4 regions of the Streptomyces sp. NBC_01260 genome follow, and region 1 is predicted to be linked to each of the others. Evidence: riboswitches for the same ligand, from Rfam matches in the RefSeq annotation. Region 1 holds a riboswitch; each other region holds the start of a gene.
The links. Region 1 has a riboswitch for S-adenosylmethionine ahead of thrC (threonine synthase). Riboswitches for the same ligand answer to the same signal wherever they lie in the genome.

Region 1 (7,895 bases):
AGAGCCATCGGGTTCGCACCCGCGGCCACGTTGCGAAGGCCCTCGCGGACGAGCGCCTGAGCGAGAACGGTGGCGGTGGTCGTACCGTCGCCGGCGACGTCGTCCGTCTTCTTGGCGACCTCCTTGACCAGCTCCGCACCGATCTTCTCGTACGGGTCCTCCAGCTCGATCTCCTTGGCGATGGAAACACCATCGTTGGTGATCGTGGGGGCGCCCCACTTCTTCTCAAGGACGACGTTGCGGCCCTTGGGGCCGAGGGTGACCTTGACGGCGTCGGCGAGCTGGTTCATGCCGCGCTCAAGACCGCGCCGGGCCTCCTCGTCGAACGCGATGATCTTGGCCATATGAAGTGGTCCTCCCGGACAGGGGTGGATTTCTCCGGACCGAGTGGCGCCCGCGACGGACGGCCTGCCGCCTGCCGGTTCCTTGCCCCGACAGACCTGCGGGCCTCACCGGCCCGGTCCAAGTTTCTGTCACTCTCACCCGGAGAGTGCTAAGCCCAATGATTAGCACTCGACCCCGTCGAGTGCAAGCGCCGAAGGCTCCTTGAGGGGTGGCGGTCGGGCGACGGGCGGGCGCAAGCGCCCCCTCCGGAGTGCGGACAACCGGACAGGGGGCCGAGGGGGCCCGGACGCGCGGAGGGCCCGTACCCCAGGGGTACGGGCCCTCCGTGCGTGAGTAGTGTCGTTGGCCGACCGTGCCGAGCTCAGCCGACAGCGAGCTTGACCATGTCCGCCTGCGGCCCCTTCTGGCCCTGCGAGATTTCGAATTCAACTCGCTGACCCTCTTCGAGGGTGCGGTATCCGTCCATCTGGATCGCGCTGTAGTGGACGAAAACATCCGCACCACCGTCGACCGCGATGAAGCCGTACCCCTTCTCCGCGTTGAACCACTTGACGGTGCCCTGAGCCATGCCCAACTCCCCTATTACTGGCCCTTGCACAGGACCGCACTTCGCGGGCCCGGGTCAGAACCCACCCCCCGACAGGAGAGGGTGCGTGCGCCGGAACGCGTCGACCGCGGCCGAATGTATCTGCCCAACTGCCCTCTGCAACAGGTCAATCGGACGAGAATTCTGGGCAGCGCCGATCGCCCGAACATGAGTAACTCATGAGATTCCAGGGCAAGTCGGGCCAGACAAAGGCGACTTATGGCGCAAGAAGTTCAGGTACTTTGGCTGCATCTTGTCGTGGCCGGGCGCATTCTCATATGCGGGGGGCACGGGCAGCGGAGGGGACTTCCCACACTCTACCGCGCTCAACCATGCAGAATTGCCCCCTCCGCTTCTCTCGCGGAGGGGGCAATTCCGGTGACGCGGTGAAGTGGGAACGCTCGGGTCCCGGGGTCAGCAACCGCCCGCGACGGCCGGGATGATCGAGATGCCGGCGCCGTCCGGGGTGACCGCTTCCAGGCCGCCCTCGAAGCGCACGTCGTCGTCGTTGACGTACACGTTCACGAAGCGGCGGAGCTTGCCCTGGTCGTCCAGGACGCGGGCGGCGATGCCCGGGTGGTTCCGCTCCAGGGAATCGATGACCTGGGAGAGGGTCGCGCCCTCGGCCGGGACCTCGGCCTGGCCGCCCGTGTAGGTGCGGAGGATGGTGGGGATACGGACCTTGACGCTCATGGTGGGTGCCCTTCCTGGAGTCACGGGTGGCCGGAGGCTGCGGCAGCCTCTCAGCCGGTGCCGAGTCAGCTGGTGCCGAGTCAGCTGGTGCCGAGGCCGGCGGCGCGGAAGGCGTCCAGGCTCGGCCGGATCGTCGCCGTCGCCTGCGAGGTGGCGGCCACCGCGTCCAGCGTCTTGAGGCCGTCACCGGTGTTCAGGACGACGGTGGTGAGCGACGGGTCGAGCAGACCCGCCTCGATCAGCTTCTTCGTCACGCCGACCGTCACCCCGCCGGCGGTCTCGGCGAAGATGCCCTCGGTGCGCGCCAGCAGCTTGATCGCGTCGACGACCTGCTCGTCGTTGACGTCCTCGACGGCGCCGCCGGTGCGGCGGGCGATGTCCAGGACGTACGGGCCGTCGGCCGGGTTGCCGATCGCCAGGGACTTGGCGATCGTGTTCGGCTTCTGCGGCCGCACGACGTCGTGTCCGGCCTTGAAGGCGGTGGAGACCGGGGAGCAGCCCTCGGCCTGGGCACCGAAGATCTTGTACGGCTTGTCCTCGACCAGACCGAGCTTGATCAGCTCCTGGAGGCCCTTGTCGATCTTCGTGAGCTGCGAGCCGGACGCGATCGGGATGACGATCTGGTCGGGCAGCCGCCAGCCGAGCTGCTCGCAGATCTCGTACGCGAGCGTCTTGGAACCCTCGCCGTAGTACGGGCGCAGGTTGACGTTGACGAAGCCCCAGCCCTCGCCGAGCGGGTCGCCGATGAGCTCCGAGCAGAAGCGGTTGACGTCGTCGTAGTTGCCCTCGATGCCGACCAGCTCACCGCCGTACACCGCGGCCATGACGACCTTGCCCTGCTCCAGGTCGTGCGGGATGAACACGCAGGACCGCAGGCCCGCGCGGGCGGCGGCGGCGCCCACCGCACCGGCGAGGTTGCCGGTGGAGGAGCAGGAGAGCGTGGTGAAACCGAAGGCGCGGGCGGCCTCGACGGCGATCGCGACGACGCGGTCCTTGAAGGAGTGCGTCGGGTTGCCGGAGTCGTCCTTGACGTACAGGCCGCCGGTGACGCCCAGTTCACGGGCGAGGTTGTCGGCCTTGACCAGCTTGGTGAAGCCGGGGTTGATGTTGGGCTTGTCCGCGACATCGGCGGGGACCGGCAGCAGCGGCGCGTACCGCCAGATGTTGTCGGGTCCGGCCTCGATGCGCTTCTTCAGCTCGTCCGGGGAGCCGCTCGGCAGGTCGTACGCCACTTCGAGCGGCCCGAAACAGCTCGCACAGGCGAAAAGGGGTCCGAGCTCGAATCGCTCTCCGCACTCGCGGCAGGAAAGCGCCGCGGCGGGACCAAGGTCCACAGAGGATTCGGTGTTTGCTGCAACAGTCTGAACAGCCATGATGGCGAGGCCCTTTCTCCTCATCTTCCTCGTGACGCATTTCGCCACAAGACGGAATTGGCACCGTCCCCACCTGACCTCGCGGTCGGCGGGATGGTTGCCGGGACTTCAACGGGCCGTTCCCTCTGTCCCTCTGGATGAGCGCTGTGGCACTGGACCATGGATCCAGGCGTTTATCAGCGGATGGACCCCGGCATGCCACGGCCATCTGCGTTGTTCAAGACTGTAACCGAAGCACCGGACTGTTGAGATAGTCGTCCGAACCGCGAGATGGATCACATACAGGGAGTATCGACCGTGCTGGAAGAGGTCGAAGGCTGGCTGACCAGGCGTTCCTGGTCCTGTGCCGACCGCCCGCTGGAGCAGCTCCTGGCCGCCGGGGACGGCGGCCCGCACCGCGGGAGCGTGAGTGTCGTCCTGCCCGCGCTCAACGAGGCGGCGACGGTCGGGGACATCGTCCGGGTGATCCGGCGCGAGCTCATGGAGAAGGTCCGGCTGGTCGACGAACTCGTGGTGATCGACTCCGGCTCCACGGACGCCACCGCCGAGGTCGCCCGCCGGGCGGGCGCCCGGGTGATCCGCCGGGACGCGATCCTGCCCCGCATCCCGGCCGTCCCCGGCAAGGGCGAGGTGCTCTGGCGGTCGCTGCTGGTGACCGGCGGTGACATCGTCTGCTTCATCGACGCGGACCTGAAGGACTTCTCGGCCGACTTCGTCTCCGGCATCGTCGGCCCGCTGCTGACCGACCCCTCGGTGCAGTTCGTCAAGGCGATGTACGACCGCCCCCTCGGGGACACCGCAGGCCAGGGCGGCCGGGTCACCGAACTGGTGGCACGGCCGCTGCTCAATCTGCACTGGCCGCAGCTGGCCGGCTTCGTCCAGCCGCTGGGCGGCGAGTACGCCGTACGCCGCTCCCTGCTCGAACAGCTGCCGTTCCCGGTCGGTTACGGAGTGGAGCTGGGGCTGCTCGTCGACGCCCTGCACACGGTCGGCCTGGACGCGCTCGGACAGGTCGACGTCGGCGTCAGGAAGCACCGCCACCAGGACGGCCAGGCACTCGGCCGGATGGCGGCGGCCATCTACCGGACCGCTCAGCTCCGGCTCTCCCGGGGCCATCTGGTCCGCCCCTCGCTGACCCAGTTCGAGCGCGGCGAGCGCGGTTTCGTCCCGCACACCTATCCGGTGGACACCGAGGAGCGGCCGCCGATGCGCGAGATCGAGGAGTACGTCTCACGCCGCGCGGCATGACCGGAGCGCGGACGCACGCACGTTTGGACGGTTCGGGATCGGGCTAGGTTCCGCAGCATGGTCTCCGAGCACGCCCCTCAGCACGCCGCCCAGGTACTCGTCGCGTCCAACCGCGGTCCGGTCTCGTACGCGCTCCACGAGGACGGCTCGCTCGACGCGAAACGGGGCGGGGGCGGTCTCGTCTCCGGGCTGAGCGCGGTGGACGACAAGATGTGGGTCTGCGCCGCACTCGGTGACGGCGACCGCGAGGCGGTCCGCCGCGGGGTCGGGGAGCCGGGCGTACGGATGCTCGACATCGACGCGGACGTGCACGCCGACGCGTACAACGGCATCGCGAACTCGGTGCTCTGGTTCGTCCATCACCTGCTCTACCAGACCCCGGTGGAACCCGTCTTCGACGCGGAGTTCCGCCGCCAGTGGGCCTCCTTCGAGGCCTACAACCGGGCCTTCGCCGAAGCGCTCGCCGAGGAGGCGGGCGAGGGCGCGGCGGTCCTGGTGCAGGACTACCACCTGGTGCTGGTGCCCGGAATGCTCCGCGAACTCCGCCCCGACCTGCGGATCGGCCACTTCTCGCACACCCCGTGGGCGCCCGTCGACTACTTCCGGATGCTGCCCGACGACATCGCCGAGCAGGTGCTGCGCGGCATCCTCGGCGCCGACCGGGCGGCCTTCCTGACCCGCCGCTGGGCGGACGCCTTCATCGGCTGCTGCACGGAGATCCTCGGCGGCACCGGCCACACCCGCATCGGCGTGCACGGGCTCGGCGCCGACGCGGACTTCCTGCTCCGCCGCGCGCACGAGGCGGACGTGGACGACCGGATGGCGGCGCTGCGCGAACAGGTGGGCCCCGGCCGGAAGACGATCGTGCGGGTGGACCGTACGGAGCTGTCCAAGAACATCGTCCGCGGGATGCTCGCCTACCGGGCCCTGCTCGACGAGCGGCCCGAGTGGCGCGGCCGGGTCGTCCACGTCGCGTTCGCCTACCCCTCGCGGCAGGACCTCGCGGTGTACCGGGAGTACACGGCCGAGGTGCAGCGCGTCGCCGACGACATCAACGCGGCGCACGGGACGGCGGACTGGACCCCGGTCGTACTCCACGTCAAGGACGACTTCGCGCGCTCGCTGGCGGCGTACCGGCTGGCCGACGTGGCGCTCGTCAACCCCATCCGGGACGGGATGAACCTGGTCGCCAAGGAGGTCCCGGTCGTCTCCGACCACGGCTGCGCGCTGGTGCTGTCGCGGGAGGCGGGGGCGCACGAGGAGCTGGGCGACGACGCGGTCACGGTGAATCCGTACGACGTGTCGGCCACCGCCGACGCGCTGCACGAGGCGCTGACGATGGAGGACGACGAGCGCGCGGAACGCACGGAGCGGCTGGCCGCGGCGGCCACCGCGCTGCCGCCGCAGCAGTGGTTCCTGGACCAGCTAGAGGCGCTGCGCCAGGGCTGACAGGAATTCGACGACGGCTCCCGGTCCCGGCAGCAACAGGTCGGCGCGCTGAGCCAGTTCGGGCACCTCCGCCTCACCGCTGCAGATCAGCAGGCCGGGGGTGCCGTCGGGGCCCTCGGCGCGGAGCTTCTCCACGGCGGCGTAGGCGGCCAGGTCGCCCAGGTCGTCGCCCGCGTACAGCACGGACTCGGCGCCCACCTCGCGCACGTACCGCGTGAGGGCGACGCCCTTGTCCATGCCCGAGGGGCGCAACTCCAGTACCAGGCGACCCGGTTCGACGATCAGTCCGTGCCGGGCGGCGAGCTCGCCGAGGGGGCCGCGCAGCGCCTCGAAGGCGGCCTGCGGGTCCCTGGCGCGGCGGGTGTGGACGGCGAGCGCCTGCCCCTTCTCCTCTATCCAGGTACCGCGCCAGGAGTCGAACGCATCGAGTACGCCGGGAAGTTCGGCCCGTACGGCGGCGACGCCGGGGTGCGGGGCGGGGGCGCGGACGGTGCCGGAGGCGGCGTCCCAGCGTTCGGCGCCGTAGTGGCCGAGGACGACGAGGTGGTCCAGTCCCGCCACCCCGGCGAAGCCTCCGTAGCGGACCGCGACACCGGCCGGCCGGCCGGTGATCACGGCGATCGACGCGACCTGGGGAGCGAGTGCGGCGAGCGCCTCGACGGTGCCGGGGTGGGCACGGGCCTGCTCGGGGTCCGGGACGATGTCGGCGAGGGTGCCGTCGAAATCGAGCGCGATGACGGCGCGGTCGGGGCGGGCGAGGAGGGCGGCGAGGCCCTCCCGGCCGGCGGGGGTCGTCGGGGTCGGCAGGGATGGGGTGTGCGGGTGGCTGCCCATGCCCCGAGCCTATAGCCGGTAAGGCGCGACCGGGGCTCCGCCGCGAGCCCCGAGCCGGGGCCCCGGTCCTCAGCGGCGTCCCCGCCGCGCCTCCCGCACGCGCCGGAGCCGGTTCACCGTGACCGGATCGGCCTCCAGCGCCCGCCGGTCGTCCAGCAGCGCGTTCAGCAGCTGGTAGTAGCGGGTCGGGGAGATGCCGAGCCGCTCCCTGATCGCCCGCTCCTTCGCCCCGGGCCCCGCCCACGACTGCCGCTCGACCGCGAGCACCGCACGGTCCCGCTCGGAGAGCCCGGAAGGCGGGGCGCTCTCGTCGGGGCCGTTCGCAGGGAGGTCGGTCATATCAGCCAATATATTGCGCGGCCCGCGGACCGCTACTCCGCGCTCTCCGCCGTCGTGGACTCCTGCGCTATGCGCCCCAGCACGCTCTCGGGGCTCGCGCCCGGCTCGACCGCCTCGCCGATGTTCTTCTTGATCGACTCGCTGGCCCGGGCCCAGGACGTCTTGCCGAACGGGTAGAACTGCGCGTTCGGCAGCGCGGCCAGGAACTTGTGCAGCGACTTGTACTTGGGGTCGGTCTCCATCGAGCCCGAGGCGCTGTCGGTGACCGGCAGCATGTCGTACGTGTCGGCGAAGTCGATGACGTTCTTGTCGCTGAACATGAAGTCGAAGAACTTGCCTGTCTCGACCCGGTGCTTGTTCTGCTTGAAGCCCATGATCCAGTCGGCGACGCCCATCGAGCTGCTGGTGGGCCCGGAGACGGCGGGCAGCGGCACCATGCCGACGTCCACGCCCTGCTTCTGGGCCTCCTGCATCAGCGTCGGATGGCCGTTGAGCATGCCGACCTCACCCTTGGTGAACGCCGCGAAGGCCTTGCCGCGGTTGAGGTCACCGGGGGCGACGGGGCCGACGAGCCCCTTGTCGACGAGGTTCGACTTCAGCCAGTCGAACGTCTTGATGTTCTCGGCCGAGTCGATGTTGTACGAGCCGACGTCGTCGGTGTAGCCGCCGCCGCCGCTGAGCAGCCACATCAGCGTCTCGGCCTGGGACTCCTCCTGGCCCAGCGGCAGCGCGAACGGATACTTCACGCCGTGTGCCTTGAGCGCGGCGGCGTCGCCCGCGATGTCGCTCCAGGTCTTCGGGGCGTCGAGGCCCGACTGGCTGAAGAGCTTCTTGTTGTAGAAGAGCAGCCGGGTGCTGGCCACGAACGGCAGCCCGTACTGGACCTGGTTGACCCGGCCCGCGTCCGCGAGGACGGGCAGGAAGTTCGCCTGGGTGCGGACGCTGAGCATCTGGTCGGCGGAGTAGAGCTTCCCGGCCTTGGCGTAGTCCGCGTACGCGCCGATCTGCGCGATGTCGGGGGCCTTTCC
Region 2 (7,895 bases), 2.8 Mb from region 1:
TTGCAGGTCAGGTAGGCCCGTCCACGCATTCTCGACACGGCACCCCGTCGGGCCTGCGGCCGGACTGGGAGTCCGCCACCGAATCGCGAGCCGGTACAGTCGTGAACAGGCACAGCGTCGCCAATGCGCTCGCCGCCGAAAATCCGGACGCCGACGAGTAGCGAAGCCTTCAGGCTGGGACAGTGGTCCGGAGTAATTGCAGCTGACTCCGGACCACTGTCGACTCTACGGCCTGCCTGACTGGGCCGGATGCCGCTCGTCCACCGGGGTGCGCGGCGCGGGAACGGCGGCAGCCGCGGTGAGGTTAGCCGGGTGTCCATGTCGAGGTTCACCTCCCCGTACGGGCGTACGTGGGACCAGAACAGCGGGGTCAGACCGCGCCGGTCGGCCGAGGTGAGCGCCGGGGGCTTGCTGATGGCGTTGAAGGAGGAGCTTGCGCGGGCGCAGTATCCGCCGTTCTTCCGGGATATGGCGCGGCTGGAGGCGGAGGCCATCACCCTGCACGTGTACGCAACGATGGCTGTGCCTGGCCTGTTGCAGACAGAGGAGTACGCGCGCGCTGTATTCGCTGTGCGGAGACCGCTTCTCGACGAGGAGACGATCGAGCAGCGCGTGTCGGCACGTCTGGCGCGGCAGGCGATCTTTGCTCGGAAGCCGATGCCAACTCTGAGCTTCGTGATCGAGGAGTCGGTGCTGCGACGTCCGGTCGGGGGCTGGGACGTGCAACGTGGCCAACTGGAACAGATCATCCTCCATGGCCACCGGCGGAACGTGGAGATCCAGATCATGCCGACCGATCGGCATGGACACTGCGGACTTGCTGGGCCGTTCACCTTGATCGAAAAGGGCGACGGGCGCAGGATGGCATACGTTGAAGTTCAGCGAGACAGCCGTCTGCACACCGAGCGCGGCGTTGTGCGGGATATCGAGGAGCAGTACGGGATCATCCGAGCTCAGGCTCTGACACCGAGTGAATCGCTGGATTTCGTCAAGGGACTTCTGGAAGAGGGATGATGGGCCGGACGGAGATGCCGAGCGTGCCGGACGCGGCTTGGTTCAAGAGCAGCTACAGCAGTGGCGAAGGCGGCGAATGCGTCGAAGTCGCCTGGCGCAAGAGCAGCTCCAGCACCGGCAACGGCGGCCAGTGCGTGGAGTTTGTCGCCGCAGCAACCCATGTGCACATCCGCGACTCGAAGCAGCTCAGCGGCCCCATGCTGACCGTCGGTCCAGGCGCATGGACCGGATTCGTCGGCCTAGTCACCAACTGAGCGCGAAACGCTAGGAGAGCCCCGGCGCGCCCGCACAGGGCGTAACGGCGGGACCTCCTGCGTGCGGCGGGACTACTCGTCCACGCTCTCCTCGCGGCGGATCATCCGCCACGCCGCCCGGCGCGCGCTGCGGTCGAGGCTGGACTTGACTGCCTTGTCGGGCCCGAAGTACTGCCGCCCCATGCCGGCGATCGTATCGATGTGGTCGGCCATCTTGTCGGCGAAGACGCGGTCGAAGACCTTGCCGAAGTTCGCCACGTCGTCGTTGGCGACAGCGGCAAGTCGGACCTTTGTGCAGCGGCACTTCGCGCGCTTCGAGCTGAGCCATGAATCGCATGATTCCTCACCGGATGGCGGCTTCGCAGCGAAGTTGAGGAACAGCAGGGAGTCACGGGGGGTGCGGGTTGCGTGGGTGTTCCGGCAGGGAAGGGGGACAGGCGTCCCTGGCACGGCGGAGCTCCAGCCCCGCAAAGCCCCTTCCGTCCGGGATCGGGAGGGGCTCCGGCGGGCCTCCGGCCGGGCAGAGGCCCGCCGGGCGGCGTCAGCCGCAGTGGTCCGCCCTCTCCTGATCGGTCATCGCCCGGGTGTGCTGCGTCTTGGTGCTCGGCGCGTCCGGCATCGGGCCCGTCGCGTCGAAGGGCACGTACCAGTAGTAGTGGCCGTGGAAACGGTCCGGGAAGTGCAGCTCGTACGTTCCGCTGACGTGCTGCATCTGGACCTCGCGGGTCACCCAGCCGACCTCGCCCGGCCGGACGTTCACGGCCGTCAGCTCCGACTCGGTGTGTGAACTCTCCCACGTGTGCCCGTAGGTGGCCGTGATGCTCATCTTGAACACGAGCGAGAAGCCGTACTCCGCGGTCAGGGAGACGCCGACACTGTTGGACTCGCCCGTCGTGTCCGACCAGCCGACGGTGGTGGTCTGGCTGTCCGGGGTGCAGTTGAAGGCCGAGTCGCCTACCTGGTGGGACTCGCCCATCGATATCTCGGCTGCCCCGTCGGGGTGGAAGACGCAGCTGTCGGTCCCGTTGTCGCACTTGTCGAGCAGTTCACGGATGGTGGGCTGGTCCTCGGCGAGCGCGGTGCCCGGAGCGCTCAGGACGGCGCTGCCCGCGGTCACGAGCGCCGCGAGAAGCAGGGGGAGCCGGACTTTCACTGTCATGGGTGATCTCCGTGGGGGGTGATCGTGCCTGTGTGGGGGGAGGGAGGGCATGAGCGCCCGGTGGGAACGGTGGTCAGCTGAAGCCGATGGACTGGGTGCGGTCGTTCATGAACGACCCGATGGCGGCGCTGTTCGCCTCGAACGGGCCGTCCCGGTCACCGTTCAGTCCCGGCTCGGGGTAGAGCCAGAGTGCGCAGCCGCCCCACGGCTGCAAGGAGGAGATGCGGTTCTTCCAGTCGTCCTCGAGGTCGAACTGGAAGTTGACCCAGCCGTCCTTCACACACGGCTCGGCGCCCCAGATGGTCAGGGACGCGCCTCCGTACTGCTCGTCCTCGAAGAAGGTTCCCTGGATGACCCCGTCCTGCGCCTGGTCGGCCATTCGGGCGTTGAACGCGTCACTGCGCACCGCTTCGGTCGCGGACAGTGGTGCCCCGGTGACCCGGCCTCCGCTGGCGGCCTCGATGGCCTCCGTGAACGTCCGATAACAACGCTCGCTGCCGGACGTCGCGTTCACTGTGCAGTGCGGGGCGCCACCGTCACCAGTCAGTGGTCCGGCCGTGTCCCGGACGGCTGCGCCGGCCGACGGAGCGACGGCGGCGGCCGAAAGCAGCAGCGCCGCGGTCAGGATGCCGGAGGTACGTACGGATCTTGCACGCATAGGCAACATCGCTTTCCTTGGGGTCAGTTGGCTCCCCGCGTCTTTCCGGGATCGCTCACGGCAAACCGGCCCGGTCGCGCTCTCTTTCGCCGACATGTCGACCTCGCAGTCCAGTTCCGGCTCGCAGCATTCATGCGTACCCGGACGCGGCGGCGGATGCCACGGTCCGGACTGCGAACGGGAGCCCCCGCCTTCCCGCCGCCGAGTGTTCGGCCGAATGCCACCGTGTGCACACTGCACGGGTCTTCCGCCGGCCCGCCGGTTCTGGAACACTCCAGTCGCTTTCGCCCTTATGTTTCCTCACCCCACAGAGGCCCCTCTCATGGAAGAACTCAACCGTCGCCGACTCCTGCAACTCGCCGGGGGAACGGTCGCCTTCACCGCGTTGTCGAGCAGCATCGCCCGGGCCGCGTCACTGCCCGCGAAGGGCCGTACGGGCACGCTCCAGGACGTCGAGCACATCGTCGTGCTGATGCAGGAGAATCGTTCCTTCGATCACTATTTCGGCACCATGAAGGGTGTGCGCGGCTACGGTGACCCGCGTCCGGTCACGCTGCCCAGCGGGAAGCCGGTCTGGCATCAGAAGGACTTCCTCGGACGGGAGGTGCTGCCGTTCCGGCCGCCCGCCGACGATCTCGGGCTGCAGTTCCTCCAGGACCTGAACCACGACTGGGCCGGTGGTCACTGGGCTCTCAACAAGGGCAAGTACGACCAGTGGGTGCCTGCCAAGACCGCTACGACGATGGCCCACCTCACCCGTGAGGACATTCCGTTCCACTACGCGCTCGCCGACGCGTTCACCGTCTGCGACGCGTACCACTGCTCGTTCCTCGGCTCGACCGACCCGAACCGTTACTACCTGTGGAGCGGGTACACCGGCAACGACGGCACCGGCGGCGGTCCCGTGCTCGGCAACGACGAGGCGGGGTACGGCTGGAAGACCTACCCCGAGCGGCTGGAGGAGGCCGGGGTGTCGTGGAAGGTCTACCAGGACATCGGCGACGGGCTCGACGCCGCCGGCTCCTGGGGGTGGATCAACGACGCCTACCGGGGGACCTACGGCGACAACTCGCTTCTCTACTTCAACAGTTATCGCAATGCCAAGCCCGGAGAACCCCTCTTCGACAAGGCGCGCACCGGAACCGACGTCAAGAACGGTGACGGGCTCCTCGACGATCTGAAGGCCGACGTCCGGGCCGGGACGCTCCCCAAGATCTCGTGGATCGTCTCGCCAGAGGCCTACAGCGAGCACCCCAACTGGCCCGCCAATTACGGAGCCTGGTACATCTCGCAGGTGCTGGACGCGCTGACCTCCAACCCCGAGGTCTGGGGCCGTACCGCCCTGTTCATCACGTACGACGAGAACGACGGATTCTTCGACCACGTCGTGCCGCCGTTCGTACCGTCCGGGGCCGCGCAGGGGCTGTCCACCGTGGACACCTCCGCCGATCACTTTCCCGGCGACATCCGGTACTTGGCCGGTCCGTACGGGCTCGGCCAGCGTGTGCCCATGACGGTCGTGTCCCCGTGGAGCACCGGCGGTTTCTCGTGCTCGGAGGTCTTCGACCACACTTCCGTCATCCGCTTCATGGAAGAGCGCTTCGGCGTGCACGAGCCCAACATCTCGCCCTGGCGGCGCGCCGTCTGCGGCGATCTCACCTCGGCCTTCGACTTCCGCCGCAAGGACACCGCACCCGTCTCGCTGCCCTCCACGGACGGATACGCGCCGCCGGACGGCAACCGGCACCCCGACTACGTACCGGCGCCGCCGGCCTCCGGCAGCGTGCCGAAGCAGGAGCCCGGCTCGCGGCGCACCCGGCCACTGCGGTACGCGCCCCTCGTGGACGGGGTGGCCGACCCGGCCTCCGGGAAGTATCAGCTCACCTTCAGCGGCGGCGACGCGGCCGGGGCGCAGTTCCTGGTGACGTCCGCGAATCGCGGCGACGGGCCCTGGACCTACACCACCGAGGCGGGCAAGTCGCTCTCCGACCGTTGGAACACGGCCTACTCCAAGGAAGTGACCGACCTCACCGTGCACGGTCCGAACGGGTTCCTGCGCGCCTTCCGGGGGCCCGGCAAGGCGGCAGGACCGGAGGTGACGGCACGTCATAACGCCACGAACGGAGGGCTCGACCTGACTCTCACCCATGCCGGCACGGGCACTGTCCAGCTGACCGTGCGCAACGCGGATGCCTACGGCGGCGGGGCGCAGACATTCAAGGTGCGTGCGGGCACGACCGTGAAGCACGCCGTTGACCTGCGGGGAAGCAAGCGCTGGTACGACATCACGGTGGTCTCGGACGCGGACGCCACGTTCCTGCGGCGGTTCGCCGGGCACATCGAGACGGGCGAGGCCGGCACGAGCGACCCCGGGCTCGTCACCGGCTGACCGACCGGCCCGTGCCGCGGCACCGGCTGATCGAGCCGTCATCGCAAGGACAGGGGTGCATGGGGACCGGGTCCGGCCCTGTCCCCATGCACCCCTGACTATCCGTCGGCTGTGCGGCGCCGCCCGTCGGGGCGTACCGCCCCAATGCGTTAGGGTTTTGACGGGTCATGAGCTCCAGCGCGCAGCCCCGGCTGGCTGGACGGCACCCCGCTCCGCTGCGGGTGCTCCGGGTGACGACCTGCCCCGTGCGCGAGGTGCGGGGAACAGCGGACCGTGGTGCAGGCGCTCGGGGTCCCTCATCCCCGGAAGGCGGGACTCACCATGCTGCGTCACCTCACCGGCTCGGTGCGGAGCGACGGTTGCGAGCGCTACGCCGCAGGCCATCAGGTGCACTGGATCCATGCCAAGAAGTGCCGGCAGGAGCCGGGGCAGGCCGTCGAGATACTGCTGACCGCCGGTGACGTCCGGGACGACGGGTGGGTCGAACTGCGTGCCGCGTTCGACTACGCGGGCGGCCTTCCAGAGGTGTGGACGCACGCTCCGGACCTGCTGAGGGAGGCGCTCGCCGGTCACCGCGGACGCGTGTACTGGCTGTCCCGGTGGCATGCGCTGAAGCTCGTGAACGGCGACGACCAGGTCGCCGGACTCGTCAACGTGGCCCTCGTCAGCGGGGAGTTGTGCGGCGCCGCGGCAGGCTCCAGTCAGCCGTAGCCGTAGCCGTAGCCGTAGCCGTAGCCGTAGCCGTAGCCGTAGCCGTAGCCGTAGCCGTAGCCGGGGCGAGGGCGACGCGTGGTCGGGCGCGGGGTGGTCGGGGGCGGTACTTCGAGATGTTGGTCAATTGTGTGGAGATGTCCGCTCGGGGCTTCGTTCGGGCTGCACATTTGATCGCAGTTGACCGCTGTGGCGTCACATAAAATCCTTATAGTGGGCGTGCGTTGATCGCATGATCGTGACGCGTGAAGCTTCCGCCACAGAAGTCAGGACGATGACGCGCCCCTCCTCCGCAGAGCCCGAGCCCACCTTGCCCCCTCCGGAGTGCCCCGCGCACGCGGCGCCGGGGGCCGTGCCGCTCAGCGGGCCCGCGTTCCAGACCGAGCCGCATGCCGTCTATCGCGCCATGCGGCGTGATCACGGGCCGGTCGCCCCGGTGGAACTGCTGGGCGGATTCCCCGCCTGGCTGGTGATCGGGTACCGCGAACTGCATCAAGTCACCAGCGACGGCGAGCTCTTCCCGCGTGATGTCGGCCTGTGGAACCAGTGGAAGAACATCCCCGAGGACTGGCCGCTGCTGCCCATGGTCGGGCGGCCCCTGCCGTCCATCTACTTCAGTGCGGGTGACGAACACCGGCGGCACGCCCGGATGGTCGGGCCCGCCCTCGAAGGAGCCGACCCTTTCCAGATCCGCAGCCACTGCGAGCAGTTGGCCGACCGGCTGATCGACGCCGTGTGCAGCCGGGGCACCGCCGACCTCGTCGCCGACTTCTGCGAGCCCCTTCCCGTACTCGTCCTCGCGCGGCTGGTCGGATTCCCCGATGACGAAGGCGCCGACATCGCCCAGGTGCTGAAGGACCTGGCCGACGGCGGTCCGGGGGCGCAGGAGGCTCATCTGCGTTTCGGGGAGCACATGCGGCGGCTGGTCGCCGCCAAGCGCGCCGAGCCCGGGGACGATGTGACCTCCCGGATGCTCGCCTTCCCCGAGGCCTTCACCGACGAGGAGTACATGCTCGACCTGATGGCCATCACGGCCGCCGGGCACCTCACCACCGCCGACTGGATCAGCAACTCGCTGCGGCTGATGCTCACCGAGGCCGAGTTCGCCGACTCGATGGCAGGTGGGCGGCGCAGCGTGGCCGAGGCCATGAACGAGGTGCTCTGGCAGGACACGCCGACGCAGATCCTCGCCGGACGCTGGGCCTCCCGGGACACCCAGCTCGGCGGGCAGCGGATCAGGGCGGGGGACATGCTGCTGCTCGGGCTCGGCGCCGCCAACACCGATCCGCTCATCCGGCAGAACCTGTCCGGCGGCGGTGCCTCGGCCCAAGGGGGCAACGGCGCGCATCTCGCCTTCAGCCACGGCGAGTACCGGTGCCCCTTCCCCGCTCAGGAGATCGCCGAGACCATCGCCCGTACCGGTATCGAGGTGCTGCTCGACCGGTTGCCCGACCTCGACCTCCGGGTCGCCGTCGCGGACCTCGTACGGCGGCCTTCCGCGTTTCTGCGCGGGACCACCTCGCTCCCCGTTCGGTTCACCCCCGTTCGTACGACAGGAGACCCCTCGTGAACTGCCCTCACGCCGCCGCGCACACAGCTGCCCCGGGCGGCGGGACCGTCGTCATCGACCCCATGGTCCAGGACCTGGACGGTGAGACGACGAGGCTGCGCGACGCCGGGCGGCTCGCCCGGATCGAGCTGCTCGGCGTG
Region 3 (7,895 bases), 2.7 Mb from region 1:
CACATCGACGGGGTCGGCGGCGGCGGGCGGCGAGCCGGCCTCCAGGGCGGCACTCAGCTCCGGCTGGGTCTCCCTCAGCCGTTCGCCGATGCGCCGGCGGAACGCGGCGTCGCCCTCCAGGGCGGCCGCCATCGCGTTCCCGGCGAACTTGGCACGCCGGGTCGGCGTGAAGCGGGCGTACTGTCTGAGCTGGGCCGGGAGTTCGGTGACCGTGAGGCCGCCGAACGCGTCCGAGACCAGCGCGACGACCCGACGCCGTACACCTTCGGGCAGCGGGCGGTCGAGCACCTCCACGGCATCGTCGGCCGCATCGGCCGACGCGGCGCCGCCAGCGGGCTGCTCCACCATCCGTCACCTCAAACTGTATGTCCGCACGGCCCCGTCAGGAGTCGGCACCGGGCCTGTCGACTAGCTCGATCTGGTCCACCGCGTTGCACCAACGACAGCGCACCGACTCGATGGTCTCACTGACCACCTCGCGTTCCTCGACGCTCGACTCCCCGGCCAGGTCGAGATGGACGTATTCGACGACCTTGGAGGAGCGCGTCACGTCGAATCGCGTGAGGTTTCCGCAGAGCGTGCAGCGCCAGCGGGTCGCCTCGGTCGGCTGGGGAACCGTCGTCATCGTTGCGTCCTCTTTCGTCGGGCCTCGTGCTGCCACATAAGGATCTTCGCGGTGCGCCGTCGAACTGCGGATGTCCTGCCGTAACCCTACGGCCTCGCCGCATACCACCGGCACGGCGAGGCGGTCTGTCCTGTTCCCTCCAGTTGCGTCATGCTCTGTTCATGATCGATCGGCGGGCTGCGGCCGGCAGACTCCTGCGGGCGGCCACCTCGGGCGGGCCGCCGGTGACGTACGCCCTCATCGCCCTGTGCTGCGTGGTCTTCGCGATCAGCCCGCTCTCCGGGCTCAACCCGGTGTACGGCAGCGCGGACGCCCTGCTGTCCGCCCAGGCCGGGTACTTCGAGCGCTGGGGCGTGATCCCGAGCGAACTCTGGGACGGCTCCGCCCACGCCCTGCTCACGCCGCTGACCGCGCTCTTCGTGCACGGCAGCTGGCTGCATCTGCTCGGCAACATACTGTTCCTGTACGTGTTCGGAGCGATGGCCGAGGAGCGCATGGGCCACACCGAGTTCGCGTTCTTCTACCTCGGCTGCGGCTACCTCGCCCTGCTCGCCTACGCGGCCGCGCACGCCACGTCCGACGAGACGCTCGTCGGCGCGTCCGGGGCGATCTCGGCGGTACTGGGCGCCTTCCTCTACCTCTTCCCCAGGGCCCGGGTCACCAGCGTGTTCCCGTTCCTGCTCTTCCTGCCGCTGCGCTTCCCCGCCTGGATCGTGCTGATCTTCTGGTTCGTGCTGCAGTGGCTGGCCGCCAAGGGCGCCGGCAGCGGCCCCGGCGTGGCCTATCTCGCTCATGTGGTCGGCTTCGCCATCGGCTTCCTCTACGCCTGGGGGCGCTACCGGCGTGGCGCTAGAGTGAGATCTCCAGCCACGGCCACCGAGGGAGAAAGCCAGCCGTGATCACCGCGATCGTGCTCATCAAGACCAGTGTGGACCGGATTCCCGAGATCGCCGAGGCCGTCGCAGCGCTGGACAGCGTCAGCGAGGTCTTCTCGGTCACCGGTACGTACGACCTGATCGCCATGGTCCGGGTGGCCAAGCACGACGATCTGGCCGACGTCATCCCCGGCCGGATCAGCAAGATCCCCGGCGTCGAGGGGACCGACACCCACGTGGCGTTCCGTACGTACTCGCAGCACGACCTGGAGGCGGCCTTCGCCATCGGCCTGGACGCATAGGTACATACGTTCGGCCGGGTACGGACAGCTGTCCGTACCCGGCCGAACGCGTTCTGCGCCCCTCAGACCTGGGCGGTACCCCGGTCCGGGACGCAACGGCCGCCCTCGGTGCGGTACTTCCACTGGGCGCCCTCGCTCACCAGCTCCTTGACCGCCCGCACGAAGCGCTCGATGTGCTCGTCCGGCGTGCCGGCACCGAAGCTGACCCGGATCGCGTTGAGCGACCTCTCCCCCGGATCGGCCTCAGGCGCACCGCACTCGCCGACGTCCTGCGGGTCGCTGCCGAGCAGGGTGCGCACCAGCGGGTGGGCGCAGAACAGTCCGTCGCGCACCCCGATGCCGTACTCCGCGGAGAGCGCCGCGGCGAAGTGCGAGCTGTTCCAGCCCTCCACCACGAAGGAGATGACGCCGACCCGCGGGGCGTCGTCGCCGAACAACGAGAGCACCTTGACCGCGGGGACCTCGGCGAGTCCGGCACGGACCGCGGTGACGAGCTGCTGCTCCCGGGCGACCAGGCCCTCGAATCCGGCCTCGGTGAGCGCCTTGCAGGCGGAGGCGATGGAGTAGACGCCGATGACGTTGGGGGAACCTGCCTCGTGGCGGGCGGCGGTGGTGTGCCACTCGACGTCCACCCCGCCGCCGGCCCGCCGGGCCACCTTGCGGGAGGCGCCGCCGCCGGCCAGGTAGGGGTCGGCGTCGCGCAGCCAGTCGGAGCGGCCGGCCAGGACGCCCGAGCCGAACGGCGCGTACAGCTTGTGTCCGGAGAAGGCGACCCAGTCGACGTCCAGCTCGGCGATGTCGACGGGGTGGTGCGGGGCCAGCTGCGCGGCGTCCAGCACGATCCGCGCGCCGTGAGCGTGCGCGGCGGCGGCGAGCTCCTTGACCGGCCACAGCTCACCGGTGACATTGGAGGCGCCGGTGACGCAGACCAGCGCGGGACCAGTGGGGCCTCCCCTGCTCGAACGAAGCTGAGAGCTCGGGGAAGGATCGCGGTCGGCGAGTGCCCGCTCCAGCGCGGCGACGGCCTGGGCGGGGGTGCGCGGGGCGTTCAGGTAGGTCACGCGGGCGTCGCGCCAGGGCAGCAGCGACGCGTGGTGCTCGGTCTCGAAGACGAAGACCTGGCAGTCGGCGGGAACCGCCGCGGCCAGCAGGTTGAGCGAGTCGGTGGTCGACCGGGTGAAGACCACCTGATCGTCGGCGCGGCAGCCGAGGAACTCCGCGACGGTGACCCGGCTGCTCTCGAAGAGGTCCGTGGAGAGCTGCGAGAGGTATCCGGCGCCGCGGTGGACGCTGCCGTAGTACGGCGCGTACGCGGCGACGTCGTCCCACACCCGCTGCAGGGCCGGGGCGCTGGCGGCGTAGTCCAGCGCGGCGTACGTGACCTCACCGCCGGTCACCAGCGGAACCGTCACATCCTTCCCCAGAACGGGCAACGGGGCACAAATGGACTGGTCGGCGGCAGCGGTGAAGACAGACATGACGAACTCCCGTAACAGGCAGGCGAATTCCGCGTGCCCGCGGATACGCGGCAGCACGGAAGGAAGAAGAAGGGTGTGCGGAGGAGGGCCGAAAAGCCCTATCGCATTCGCTTGCTCACAGAGGCTCCCTGAGGACCAGGACCCCACGGGTGGACGTCTCACGACGTCGAGGGGTCCGCGCTTGCCGCAGACCTCGCTGCCTACGGCCTGGTCTTCACCCGGGGCACCCCGCCACGGACGGAGGGTTGCCGGACAGCGGGCCGGGGCCGTAGTCGCTGTCACTCATGACCTGCCCAGCATCTTGCCATACGTGGGTGAACGCGCAAGGCGCAGTCCAGATCATGGACTGCGCCCTGCTTCACATTCCCTGCGCTCAGGCGTTGCTGGCCCTGACCCATCTCTCCAGCGCCCGCCCGGCGGACCCGGAGTCGATGGACTCGGCGGCCTTCGCGATACCGGCGGCGAGCTGCTCGGTAAGCGTGCCCTCCCCCTGGTCCAGCGCGACCAGGGCCGCCGCCGCGTTGAGCAGGACGGCCTCCCGTACGGGACCGGTCTCGCCGGCCAGCAGCCGGCGGGCCACATCGGCGTTGTACGAGGCGTCGGCGCCGCGCAGCGCTTCCACCGGTACCAGCTCCAGGCCGACGTCGCGCGGGTCGAAGGCCTGCTCGCGCACGACGCCGTCCCGGGCCACCCAGACCCTGGAGGTCGCGGTGGTGGTCAGCTCGTCCAGGCCGTCGTCGCCGCGGAAGACCAGCGCGGAGTTGCCGCGTTCGGCGAGCACGCCCGCGACGATGGGTGCCATCCGCAGGTCGGCGACCCCGATGGCCTGGGAGCGCACCTGGGCCGGATTGGTGAGCGGACCGAGAATGTTGAAGGTGGTCGGGGCGCCCAGCTCCGCCCGGGCCTTCGCCGCGTACCGCAGGGCGGGGTGGAACTTCACCGCGAAGCAGAAGGTGATGCCCGCCTCCTCGGCCACCTCGACGACGCGCTGCGGGGGCAGATCCAGATTGACGCCGAGCTTGCCCAGTACGTCGGAGGAGCCGCTGGCCGAGGAGGAGGCGCGGTTGCCGTGCTTGACGACCTTGGCCCCGGCCCCCGCCACGACGATCGCGGACATGGTGGAGATGTTGACCGTCTTGGCCATGTCGCCACCGGTGCCGACGATGTCGACCGTACGGCCGGGCACGTGAATCGTGGTGGCGTGCTCGTACATCGCACGGACCAGACCGGTGACCTCCGTGACGGTCTCGCCCTTGGCGCGCAGGGCCACCGCGAAGCCGGCGATCTGCACGTCGGTCGCCTCACCGCTCATGATGCGGTCCATCGCCCACGCGGTGTCGTCGGCGCTCAGGTCCTCGCCGCGCAGCAGCGGGGTCAGCACGCCGGGCCAGGTACGAGCCGCCACGCTGTCGCCGCCGACCGGGGTCACAACGTTCATGGTCCGCTCCTGGGGTCCACAGCCGATAAAGGGATGTGACCACCCTATCGAGCGCGGGGGACAGCGAAGAGCCCCGTCCATCGTATGGATGGGCGGGGCTCCTGCTGTGGCGATCAGTTCAGGTGATCAGTGGTGGCCGTGGCCGCTGTTGATCTCCTTGTACTCCTCGGCAGAGGGCTTGGCGATCTGGTTGTCCTCGCCGTACAGGCTCTGGCTGAGCCTGGCCCGCACCTTGTGGACCAGGGACACCTTGCGCTCGACACCGTTCTCGTCGACCGTCGGGCCGATCTCGAGCGGCTTGTACTGCTCGTGCGCGGTGAGCGTGTGCAGCGCCGCGGGTGAGAGCGGCTCGTGGACCTCGACGAACTCACCGTGCGGCAGGCGCTTGATGAGCCCGGACTCGCGCCCGTGCAGCACCTTCTCCTTGTCCCGGCGCTGAAGGCCGAGGCAGATCCGCCGGGTGGCGATGAACGCGATGACCGGGCCCACGAAGATGAAGATCCGGACGAACCACGAGATGGCGTTCAGCGACAGGTGGAAGTGCGTGGCCCACAGGTCGTTGCCGCCGCCGATGAAGACGATGATGTACTCGGTGATCCAGGCCACGCCGAAGGCCGTACGGGTGGGAGCGTTGCGCGGGCGGTCCAGAATGTGGTGCTCGCGCTTGTCCCCGGTGATCCAGGACTCGATGAACGGGTAGACCGCGATGATCGCGAGCACCAGTCCGAAGGCCATCAGCGGGATGAACACACCCAGGACGAGCGTGTGACCCCAGAGGTTGATCTCCCAGCCGGGCATCACTCGGATCAGACCCTCGGCGAAGCCCATGTACCAGTCGGGCTGGGCGCCGGTGGACACCTGGTCCGGGCGGTACGGGCCGATGGCCCAGATCGGGTTGATCGAGGCGATGGCCGCCATGACGGCGATGACGCCGAAGACCAGGAAGAAGAATCCTCCGGCCTTCGCCATGTACACCGGGAGCAGCGGCATGCCGACGACGTTCTTGTTGGTCCGGCCGGGACCCGCGAACTGCGTGTGCTTGTGGTAGAAGACCAGGATCAGGTGTGCCACCAGCAGGCCCATCATGATGCCGGGCAGCAGCAGGATGTGGATCGAGTAGAACCGGGCGACGATGTCGCCACCGGGGAACTCCCCGCCGAACAGGAACATCGAGATGTACGTGCCGACGACCGGCGTGGCCAGGATCGCGCCCTGGGTGAAGCGGACACCCGTACCCGAGAGCAGGTCGTCCGGGAGCGAGTAGCCGGTGAAGCCGGTGAACATACCGAGCACGAACAGCAGGAAGCCGAACAGCCAGTTGATCTCACGCGGCTTGCGGAACGCGCCCGTGAAGAAGACACGCATCATGTGCACGAACATGCCGGCCAGGAAGATCAGCGCGGCCCAGTGGTGGATCTGCCGGACCAGCAGACCACCGCGGACGTCGAAGCTGATGTCCAGCGTCGAGGCGTAGGCCTCGGACATCCGGATGCCCTGCATGGGCTCGTACGGGCCGTGGTAGACGACCTCGTTCATGCTCGGGTGGAAGAACAGCGTCAGATACACACCCGTGAGGATGATGATGATGAAGCTGTAGAGGCAGATCTCGCCCAGCATGAAGGACCAGTGGTCCGGGAAGATCTTGCGCATGTTGGCCTTGGCCAGGGAGTAGATCCCGAGCCGGCCGTCCGCCCAGTCGGCCATCTTCTCACCGGCGGGCGCCTTGCGCTTCGTATCGGTCGCAGTACTCATCCGCGCTCCCAGAATGCAGGACCGACGGGCTCATCGAAGTCACCGAGCGCCTCGAGGTTACCCTCGCTGTTCACGCCGATCCGCAGCTGCGGAAGGGCGTGACCGGCCGGACCGAAGATGACGCGGGCGCCGTCGGAGAGGTCGAAGGTTGACTGGTGGCACGGGCAGAGCACGTGGTGGGTCTGCTGCTCGTACAGGCTGATCGGGCAGCCGACGTGGGTGCAGATCTTCGAGAAGGCCACGATGCCCTCGTGGGCCCACTCGCGCTCGCGCTTGTCCTTGATGTTGGACGGCTCGATGCGGATGATCATCAGCGCAGCCTTGGCGATCTGCGTCTGGAAGTCTTCCGCGTCCTCCTCCAGGCCCTCGGGCATGGCGAAGGTCAGCGAACCGACGGTCACGTCCTCGGGACGAAGCGGCTCCATCGTGTTCATGTTGATGAGCTGCTTGCCCTTGGCCCACAGGGTGGAGCGGAGCTTCTTCTCCGGCAGCGGACCGAGGTCGCGCAGCAGCACCACACCGGCGAGCGGCACCAGGGCCAGCGCGCCGAACATGGTGTTGCGGACCAGCTTGCGCCGGCCGAACGCGGACTCCTCGGCACCGGCCGCGAAGTCGGCGAGAACCTTCGCCTTGACCTCGGGCTCGGCAGAGATCGCGTGCCGATCGTCGGCGACCTCCACGTCGGACATCAGGGTGCGCGCCCAGTGGACGGCTCCCGCGCCGATCGCGAAGAGCGCCACGCCCAGGGTCAGCCCCAGGGAGAAGTTGAGCGCACTCACATGACCGAACGGGAAGATGTAGACGATCTTGTCGACCGGGAAGATGACGAAGGAGGCGATGAAGCCGACCGTCGCCAGCATGGACAGCGTGAACATGAACGCGACGGCGCGCTCGGACCGGTCTGCGGCCCGTTCGTCGATGTCCTGGATGCGCGGCTGGTGGGCCGGCAGCCCCGGGTCGGCGAACGGATCGTCCGCGCCCTCTACCGCGCCGTGCGCGGGGACCTGCTCTGCGGGCAGGTTCTCTTCTGGAATCTCTTGGCTACTCATGACTTCTTGGCCTTAGCGGTGTGGGCCGCGACCCAGACGGCAACTGCGATCAGTGCGCCGAGCCCGAAGATCCAGCCGAACAGACCCTCGCTGACCGGACCGAGCCCGCCCAGCTTGAGGCCACCGGGGCTCTCAGCCTGCGCGCTGTTCACGGTCTGGATGTACGCGATGATGTCCTTCTTCTGCTGATTGGGCATCGTCGAGTCCGGGAAGGACGGCATGCTCTGAGGACCGGTCTGCATGGCCTCGTACATGTGCTTCGGGTCCACGCCCTCAAGGCTGGGGGCGTACTTGCCCTTCGTCAGGGCACCGCCCTCGCCGGTGAAGTTGTGGCACTGAGCGCAGTTGGTACGGAACAGGTCGCCGCCCTTGGCGA
Region 4 (7,895 bases), 4.9 Mb from region 1:
CGCGGAGGCGGCCGCGTCCGTGGACGCCGCCGAGATCCGCAACGCGGGCGGCCCGTGACCGTCCCCGTCCACCACCGGTTCCAGGATCAGCCGGCGCCGGGCCCCGCACCGCACGGTGACGGGTCCGGTGGGGAGCCCCTCGGCACGGAGCAGAATTCCGGCCTCGTCCCCCCACCGGTCAACGGCGCAGCGGAGCAGTCGCGGCATCGGTACCAGCAGCTGCGGGTTCAGCGCATGACGGCCGTGGGCGGGCGGCCGATCGGCCCCGGAGCGGCTCCGCAGCTCGTCGGCCCTGCGGGCATCCCACAGGTGACGGTGCAGGTCGAGGCGGAACCGCCGGCTGGGATGGGGGTGCGGGTGCCGGCGCGTACCGGCGTCGGAGAGGGATCCGTCCCACAGCGCGAGGCTGATGCGCTGTCCGCCGTCCGCCCAGGCAGGCGGGGTCCGGACCACGAGTCGCACCGGGCACGGGCCGTCACGGCCTTCGGCGTCGTACTGGGCCAGAGCGATGGTCAGCCCCGGGCGCAGCAGCCCGTCAGGAGCGATTCTCGGCAGGTGCCAGCGCAACAGGTCGGGCGCCAGATGCCGGAGATCGACACGGATGCGGGCCGCGAGGTCGCGGCCGTGAACGCACGCGACGGAACGCAGATTCAGATCTACGTCGATGCCTGCGGCAGCACATGCGCCTGTCCAGTCCCCGGCGGAACGGCGGGCGGTCGCAGTGTCGATCATGGAGGGCGGCACGGCGAACTCACGCACGCGCAGCCAGTAGGAAAAGCGGGAATCCCGGTTCGCGGTCTCAGTGAGCATCAGCACTCACCTTGCGCGGACGGGTCCCCCAATCTGTGAACAGAGTGAGTCGTCATCGCGGTGATCGTATCGCTCCGGGCACCGAACTGCCAGGGCGCCGGCCGAACTGCCGTGCGGCGGGGCTCAGTCGGGGAGCGACAGCCCCATGGTCACGCGCATCGCCGACGACAGCAGCCCGGCGCGGACCCGGCTGGTCCGGTACATCCGGTCCGACCGGAAGGAGATACCGAGCGAACCGATCTGGGCACCGCTGTACACCGGCACGGCGACGCAGGTCGTACCGCGAGCGTACTCCTCCCGGTCCATGACGACCGGCGCTGCCGGTGACGAGTCGAGCTGCCGCAGCAGCTCCTCCCTGCGCGTGATCGTGCGGGGCGTGAGACCGGTCAGGGAGTGCCGGGAGAAGTACTCGGCGCGCGCCTTCCCGTCCATTTCGCGCAGCACGCTCTTCCCGAGAGCCGTGGCGTGTCCCGCGTCCTGGAATCCGACCCAGCGATCCACGCGTGGCACCTGAGTGCTGTCGGCGATCTCCATGACACGGATTTCGCCCTCCTCGTACAGCGACAGATAGACCGCGGCCGAGAGTTCGTCCCGCAGGGACGTCAGGACGGGCCGGACACGATCCAGCTGCTCCAGGGAAGAGTGGTCGGGGGAGAGGGTGAACGCGCCGTCGTCCAGCTCGGTCAGGTAGCCGTCCCGCGCGAGTGCCTTCAGCAGCCGCTGGGCGGTGGCCAGGGGCAGCCCCGCCTCCCGGGCCAGCTGCTGCACGGGTACTTCCGCCGCGTGCGCCCCTGCCGCCTCCATCACTCGGAGAGCACGCTGGACGTTCGCGGTGAGCTCGGGGCCCGCCTCGTCACCCATGCCCATAAGCATGGACCCGGTGCCGGAAGGCGGCAATACGTCCTGTGTACGGCCCTGACCTGGGGCGCGTGCAGCGATGAAGGGACGTCGCGCGGTCCGGGACGGCTGACCGGACCGATCAGGAATGGAGAAGCGCGGCCACCGAGCCGCAGCTAGCGTGATGGCCAGACAGCGAGCGACTGGCCACCGCGGCCGAGAAACCGAACGCCGACCGCGACCGCCGGTTCCGCGCCCAGCTGCCGGCTCGGCGCGACCGTCCACACCGGGCCGATGTGCCCCACGAACCACAGGAGCGACCATGACCAGCTCGTCCACCCAGGGGATCAAGACCGTTCTGCATCCCGTGTCCGACCTGGCGGCGGCCAAGGCGGTGTACACGGCGCTGCTCGGTGTACCGCCGCAGGCCGACGAGTCCTACTACGTCGGCTTCGAGGCCGGGGGCCAGCACATCGGGCTGGTGCCGGCCGGGGGACCGCAGAGCATGACCTCACCCGTGGCCTACTGGCACGTGCCGGACATCGAGGCGAAGCTGGCCGAGGTCACCGCTGCGGGCGCCACCGTGAAGGAGCCCGCGCACGATGTCGGAGGCGGACGCCTGGTGGCGACCGTCACCGATCCCGACGGTAACGTCCTCGGGTTGCTTCAGGACGCTGAGCGCTGAACCGCCGGCCGTGCGTCCGTGACCGTGGGTGAATGCGCGACGGGGGTCGCGCATCGCGGCCCTTACCGACAGACAGATGGAGAATCGATAAGTATGGCCACCAGGACGGACGCGCAGTCGCCTGCGCCGCACGCTGCCGACATCCACGATGTGATCCGCGTGCACGGCGCGCGCGTGAACAACCTCAAGGACGTCAGCATCGAGATTCCGAAGCGGCGGCTCACGGTGTTCACCGGTGTCTCCGGCTCGGGCAAGACCTCGCTGGTGTTCAACACGATCGCCGCGGAGTCGCAGCGGCTGATCAACGAGACCTACAGCGCCTTCGTGCAGGGTTTCATGCCGACGCTGACACGGCCCGAGGTGGACGTCCTGGACGGGCTGACGACCGCGATCATCGTCGACCAGCAGAGGCTGGGCGCCGATCCGCGCTCCACGGTCGGCACGGCCACCGACGCCAACGCGATGCTGCGGATCCTGTTCAGCCGGCTCGGGAAGCCGCACATCGGCCCGCCCAGCGCGTACGCCTTCAACGTCCCCTCGGTCCGGGCGAGCGGTGCCATCACCGTCGAGCGCGGCGCCAAGAAGACGGTGAAAGCGACCTTCGACCGTACGGGCGGCATGTGTACGCGCTGCGAGGGCCGGGGCAACGTCTCCGACATCGACCTCACCCAGCTCTACGACGACTCCAAGTCACTCGCCGAGGGCGCCTTCACCATTCCCGGCTGGAAGTCCGACAGCTTCTGGACCGTCCGGGTCTACGCCGAATCGGGCCTGCTCGACCCGGACAAGCCGATCCGCAAGTACACCAAGAAGGAGATGCAGGACTTCCTCTACCGGGAGCCGACCAAGGTCAAGGTCGAGGGTGTGAACCTCACCTACGAGGGCCTGATCCCCAAGATCCAGAAGTCGTTCCTGTCCAAGGACAAGGAAGCGCTGCAACCGCACATCCGGGCGTTCGTGGAGCGGGCGGTCACCTTCGCCACCTGCCCCGAGTGCGAGGGCACCCGGCTCAGCGAGGGGGCCCGGTCCTCGAAGATCAGGCGGATCAGTATCGCCGACGCCTGCGCGATGCAGACCAGCGACCTGGCCGCCTGGGTCCGCGACCTCGACGAACCCTCGGTGGCGCCCCTGCTCACCGCGCTGCGGCAGACCCTCGACTCGTTCGTGGAGATCGGCCTCGGCTACCTCGCGCTCGACCGGCCGGCGGGCACGCTGTCGGGCGGCGAGGCGCAGCGCGTCAAGATGATCCGTCATCTCGGTTCCTCACTCACCGACACCACCTACGTCTTCGACGAGCCCACCGCGGGTCTGCACCCCCACGACATCCAGCGGATGAACAATCTGCTGTTGCGCCTGCGGGACAAGGGCAACACGGTGCTCGTCGTGGAGCACAAGCCGGAGACGATCGCGATCGCCGACCATGTCGTCGACCTCGGCCCCGGCGCCGGGACGGCGGGCGGGACCGTCTGCTACGAGGGCACCGTCGAGGGGCTGCGGGCCGCGGGCACCGTCACCGGCCACCATTTCGACGACCGGGCCACCCTCAAGGACACGCTGCGCAAGCCCACCGGCGCGCTGGAGATCCGCGGCGCGAAGGCGAACAACCTGCGTGACGTGGACGTCGACATTCCGCTCGGTGTCCTCGCCGTCGTCACCGGAGTCGCCGGTTCCGGCAAGAGCTCGCTGATCCACGGCTCGGTCTCGGGCCTGGACGGGGTGGTGTCGATCGACCAGGGTGCGATCCGCGGCTCACGACGGAGCAACCCCGCGACGTACACCGGACTGCTCGACCCGATCCGTAAGGCGTTCGCGAAGGCCAACGACGTGAAGCCCGCGCTGTTCAGCGCCAACTCCGAGGGCGCCTGCCCCGGTTGCAACGGCGCCGGCGTCATCTACACCGACCTTGCGATGATGGCGGGCGTCGCCACCGTCTGCGAGGAGTGCGAGGGGAAGCGGTTCCAGGCCTCGGTGCTCGAATACCACCTCGGTGGCCGCGACATCAGCGAGGTGCTCGCGATGTCGGTGAGCGAGGCCGAGGAGTTCTTCGGCCAGGGCGAGGCGCACACTCCGGCCGCGCACCGCGTCCTCGGTAGGCTCGCCGACGTAGGGCTCGGCTACCTCAGCCTCGGCCAGCCGCTCACCACCCTGTCCGGCGGCGAGCGGCAACGGCTCAAGCTGGCCACGCACATGGGCGAGAAGGGCGGCACCTACGTCCTCGACGAACCGACCACCGGCCTCCACCTCGCCGACGTCGAGCAACTGCTCGGCCTGCTCGACCGGCTCGTGGACTCCGGCAAGTCGGTCATCGTGATCGAGCACCACCAGGCGGTCATGGCGCACGCCGACTGGATCATCGACCTCGGCCCCGGCGCCGGCCACGACGGCGGCAGCCTCGTCTTCGAGGGCACCCCGGCCGACCTCGTCGCGGACCGCTCCACCCTCACCGGCGAGCACCTCGCGGCCTACGTCGGCGCCTGAGGAAGGCCCTGACCGAGGCCCTCGGCTGCCGCCGTCCTGCCCGGTGTGTCCGGGAAGGCGGGGTGGTCGCCGAGGCGCCTCACGTAGTCCCGGAGCCGGGGGTGGCCGCCAAGGGTGCCGGCCGGGCCGAGATGGACGAGCGCCACCCACAGGTCCACATCCGCAGCGGTCAGCTCCTCGCCCAGCACGTAGGGCCGCAGGGCGAGGTGGTGATTCAGCAGGTCCAGCGCCGCCGAACGCTCCGAGGGCCCGGCGGCCGGGGTGACGTCGCGGTCCAGCAGGTCGCGGAGGGCTTCGATGTCCGCGGCGAGGCCCGGCGGGCGCAGGGAGGAGGGGCAGGCCTCGTCGTGGCCGGACAGCAGGCCCGCGAGGTCGCGGAGGATGTCGGGGGTGTGGTTGCTGACGATGCGTCCGCTCCACCGGTCGCACAGGGCGGGCGCCGTCAGCGCTCCGTCGTAGTGGTGCATCGTGGCCTCGTACGCGCTGCGCAGCGAGGCGTACGCATCGGGTGTCTCGGCGGGGTGTCCCAGGAGTGTGGTGGCGACCGAGTCCTTGAGGCCGAGCAGACCGAGGGTGATCGAGATGCGGAGAGAGCGCGGACAACTCGACGACAGGAAAAGCTCGTAGCGGTGCGGTGCCGGGTAGAAGCCGCCGGCCAGGCCGACGCCGATACGGCTGTGGATGCGGGAGGACCGCACCGCGGCCGTGGGGCGAAGGCGTGGGGCGAACGCGATCGCCCCGGGTGAAATGGGTTCGCACGTAGCTGAGTTGTCTGTGCTGGAACTGCGAGAAGCTGTCTCGGGCATGACTCTCCTATGGGAATCACTGTGGGAATCCCTGCGGGAACGAGGAAGCCGCCGCCGCCGCCTCGTGGGCACCAGCGGCCGGATGTCGACCGACTGCGCTTTCGTACCGGTCCGGATGGAACGGGCGGGCCGGTACGCGTCCGGGAATGCCGGGCTAGTAAGCGCTGGAGACCCGCTGCAGATCGATGTGCAGACGCCTCGTCAAGCCGTTCCTGGGCAATTCCCACCGGTCCCGACTTCGGGGCTCGCGAGACGCGAGACCACGCTTGCCCCGCCGCACCGGCAGGACCCGGTCGTCACCCGGGGCACCCCGTCGCGGTGGAAGGGTTGCCTGCCAGCGGGCCGGGGCCGATGAACTGCCTGAGCAGGGCGAAACCCGCACAGGAAGCGCTGACAATCGTGACCGTCCATGTCAGTTTCGGTGCCCCACGTGACGCCGTCAAGAAGGCCGGACGGGCCGTCTCGCCTGGTGGTCACCGGCGTTGACATTCCCTCGGGGGCCATGCCTAACTTGCGGCGCGGACCGGTGATGAGCGTCAGGAAATTCTCTGGTGCGGCAGTCGGCAACCCTCGTACGCGGTGGGGTGCCCGGGTTCGGACCGGACCGGTGGACGTTCGGCAGACGTGAGGCCCCGCGGGGCGGAATGGTGACGGTGAGAGCGATGCACGCAGCTGAGGGGATGGCTGCCTGGCGGTCCCGCGGCCGCGTCCTGCTGTGCGCGGACCGCTCCGTCGACCTGCAGCGCGTCAACAGCGCACTGTGTACGGCCGTTTGTCGCGTTTCCTGTTAAGGCTGACGGCCTTCTGAGCCTCTGGCCTCCCGGCTCTCCGCTCTTCTGAGCCTCAGCTTTCCGAGTCCTTGACGTCCACCGCTGTCGCGGTGCGCCCTCTCCCCGCCCGGCCCCCGTTCCGCGCCGCTCGCCGCGTCCCGCCGATTCGTCCCTGATCGGCGCGGCGTCGCTGCCGGCCGCGGTCCGGGCTGTCCGCATCCGCTGGAGCCCTCCGTGAGTGAATCTCCTGGCGTCGCTGTGTCCTCGGGATCAGCGCCGCCCCCCGAGGCGGTCACCCGCCCCGGCCCACCCTCAGCGCCGAAGCCCCTGACGGCGCAGCGGGTCCTTCCGCTGCTGCGTCCCGGCCGCTGGATCGTCACGGCCGTCGTGCTCGTGCTGGTCGCCCAGACCGTCCACGGCCTGGCGACCAACCCCTTCTACCAGTGGGACCGGTTCCAGTACTGGTTCCTGCGGCCCACGATCCTCGAAGGCTTGCTCATCACCCTCGAAGTCACCGTGTACAGCGCCGCGTTGGGGCTGCTCGGTGGCGTACTGCTGGCACTGGCCAGACTCTCCCCGAGCCCGGTGCTGCGCGCGGTCAGCTGGGTCTACACCTGGCTGTTCCGATCGGTGCCGCTGATCGTGGTCCTGCTGTTCCTCTACAACTTCAGCGCGCTCTACCGCACACTGAGCGTCGGAGTGCCGTTCGGCCCGGCGTTCTTCACCTTCGACGAGTCCCGCCTCGCCACCGACATGGCCGTAGCCGTCATCGGCCTGAGCCTCAATGAGGCGGCGTACGCCTCCGAAGTGGTCCGCGGCGGCATCCTCTCGGTCGATCAGGGCCAGCACGAGGCGGCCTCCGCCCTCGGCCTCCCGAGGCGGTACCAGTTCGCGAAGATCGTCTTTCCGCAGGCCCTGCGCTCCATCACCCCGAACTACGTCAACCAGCTGATCGGCCTGATCAAGGGCACCTCGCTGGTCTTCTACGTCTCGCTGCTCGACCTGTTCGGCTCCGTGCAGAGCATGGGCAGCACCTACCCCGGCGACATTGTGCCGCTGCTGCTGGTGGCCACCGCCTGGTACCTGATCCTCACCAGCGTCGTGTCCGTCATCCAGTTCTACGTCGAGCGGTACTACGCGCGGGGCGCGCTGCGCACCCTGCCGCCGACGCCGCGGCAGAAGCTGTGGACCGGTCTCGGCGATCTACGGGCTCGGGTCCGGAAGGAGACGGCGATATGACCGCCAGGGCGACCGAAGAGGCCGGGGCGATCGAGAAGACCGGCGCGGCCGGCACGACTGGGGCGTCCGGGACGGGAACGGCGGCGGAGATCGTAAAGACCCTCGCGACACGCCCCGCCGCGGTCGAGGTGCACGATGTGCACAAGTGGTACGGCTCCCAACGCGTCCTGGAAGGCGTGGCGTTGGCCGTGCGGCCCGGCGAGGTCGCGGTCGTCCTCGGACCGTCCGGCTCCGGCAAGTCCACGCTCCTGCGTGTGATCAACCACCTGG

Region 2: linked by a shared signal. The riboswitch ahead of OG322_RS03585 (hypothetical protein) and the one ahead of thrC (threonine synthase) in region 1 are both predicted to bind S-adenosylmethionine.
Region 3: linked by a shared signal. The riboswitch ahead of OG322_RS28360 (aminotransferase class V-fold PLP-dependent enzyme) and the one ahead of thrC (threonine synthase) in region 1 are both predicted to bind S-adenosylmethionine.
Region 4: linked by a shared signal. The riboswitch ahead of OG322_RS41800 (putative leader peptide) and the one ahead of thrC (threonine synthase) in region 1 are both predicted to bind S-adenosylmethionine.

What each region holds. Positions count from the first base shown of each region.
Region 1 covers NZ_CP108464.1:3,625,120-3,633,014, forward strand. Annotated here, with positions in the region: gene groL (chaperonin GroEL) at 1-344, opposite strand, end outside; gene OG322_RS15950 (cold-shock protein) at 707-913, opposite strand; gene OG322_RS15955 (MoaD/ThiS family protein) at 1,346-1,624, opposite strand; gene thrC (threonine synthase) at 1,705-2,997, opposite strand; SAM riboswitch class I at 3,015-3,141, opposite strand; gene OG322_RS15965 (glucosyl-3-phosphoglycerate synthase) at 3,295-4,245, shown strand; gene OG322_RS15970 (alpha,alpha-trehalose-phosphate synthase (UDP-forming)) at 4,303-5,694, shown strand; gene otsB (trehalose-phosphatase) at 5,671-6,528, opposite strand; gene OG322_RS15980 (DUF3263 domain-containing protein) at 6,598-6,867, opposite strand; gene OG322_RS15985 (extracellular solute-binding protein) at 6,900-7,895, opposite strand, start outside.
Region 2 covers NZ_CP108464.1:788,181-796,075, reverse strand. Annotated here, with positions in the region: gene OG322_RS03620 (NADP-dependent oxidoreductase) at 1-15, shown strand, start outside; partial or broken gene OG322_RS03615 (DUF5753 domain-containing protein) at 397-1,014, shown strand; gene OG322_RS03610 (DUF397 domain-containing protein) at 1,029-1,268, shown strand; partial or broken gene OG322_RS03605 (hypothetical protein) at 1,341-1,559, opposite strand; gene OG322_RS03600 (hypothetical protein) at 1,810-2,427, opposite strand; gene OG322_RS03595 (hypothetical protein) at 2,501-3,085, opposite strand; gene OG322_RS03590 (phosphocholine-specific phospholipase C) at 3,408-5,474, shown strand; SAM riboswitch class IV at 5,638-5,747, shown strand; gene OG322_RS03585 (hypothetical protein) at 5,796-6,185, shown strand; gene OG322_RS03580 (hypothetical protein) at 6,176-6,355, opposite strand; gene OG322_RS03575 (cytochrome P450) at 6,460-7,755, shown strand; gene OG322_RS03570 (cytochrome P450 family protein) at 7,752-7,895, shown strand, end outside.
Region 3 covers NZ_CP108464.1:6,356,646-6,364,540, reverse strand. Annotated here, with positions in the region: gene OG322_RS28380 (NYN domain-containing protein) at 1-345, opposite strand, end outside; gene OG322_RS28375 (hypothetical protein) at 383-625, opposite strand; gene OG322_RS28370 (rhomboid family intramembrane serine protease) at 787-1,524, shown strand; gene OG322_RS28365 (Lrp/AsnC family transcriptional regulator) at 1,521-1,802, shown strand; gene OG322_RS28360 (aminotransferase class V-fold PLP-dependent enzyme) at 1,865-3,280, opposite strand; SAM riboswitch class IV at 3,453-3,570, opposite strand; gene trpD (anthranilate phosphoribosyltransferase) at 3,654-4,718, opposite strand; gene qcrB (cytochrome bc1 complex cytochrome b subunit) at 4,845-6,470, opposite strand; gene qcrA (cytochrome bc1 complex Rieske iron-sulfur subunit) at 6,467-7,519, opposite strand; gene qcrC (cytochrome bc1 complex diheme cytochrome c subunit) at 7,516-7,895, opposite strand, start outside.
Region 4 covers NZ_CP108464.1:8,533,505-8,541,399, forward strand. Annotated here, with positions in the region: gene OG322_RS38040 (hypothetical protein) at 1-810, opposite strand, end outside; gene OG322_RS38045 (IclR family transcriptional regulator) at 934-1,671, opposite strand; gene OG322_RS38050 (VOC family protein) at 1,970-2,332, shown strand; gene OG322_RS38055 (ATP-binding cassette domain-containing protein) at 2,426-4,810, shown strand; gene OG322_RS38060 (glutathione S-transferase C-terminal domain-containing protein) at 4,795-5,508, opposite strand; gene OG322_RS41800 (putative leader peptide) at 5,771-5,896, opposite strand; SAM riboswitch class IV at 5,874-6,021, opposite strand; gene OG322_RS38065 (amino acid ABC transporter permease) at 6,621-7,625, shown strand; gene OG322_RS38070 (amino acid ABC transporter ATP-binding protein) at 7,622-7,895, shown strand, end outside.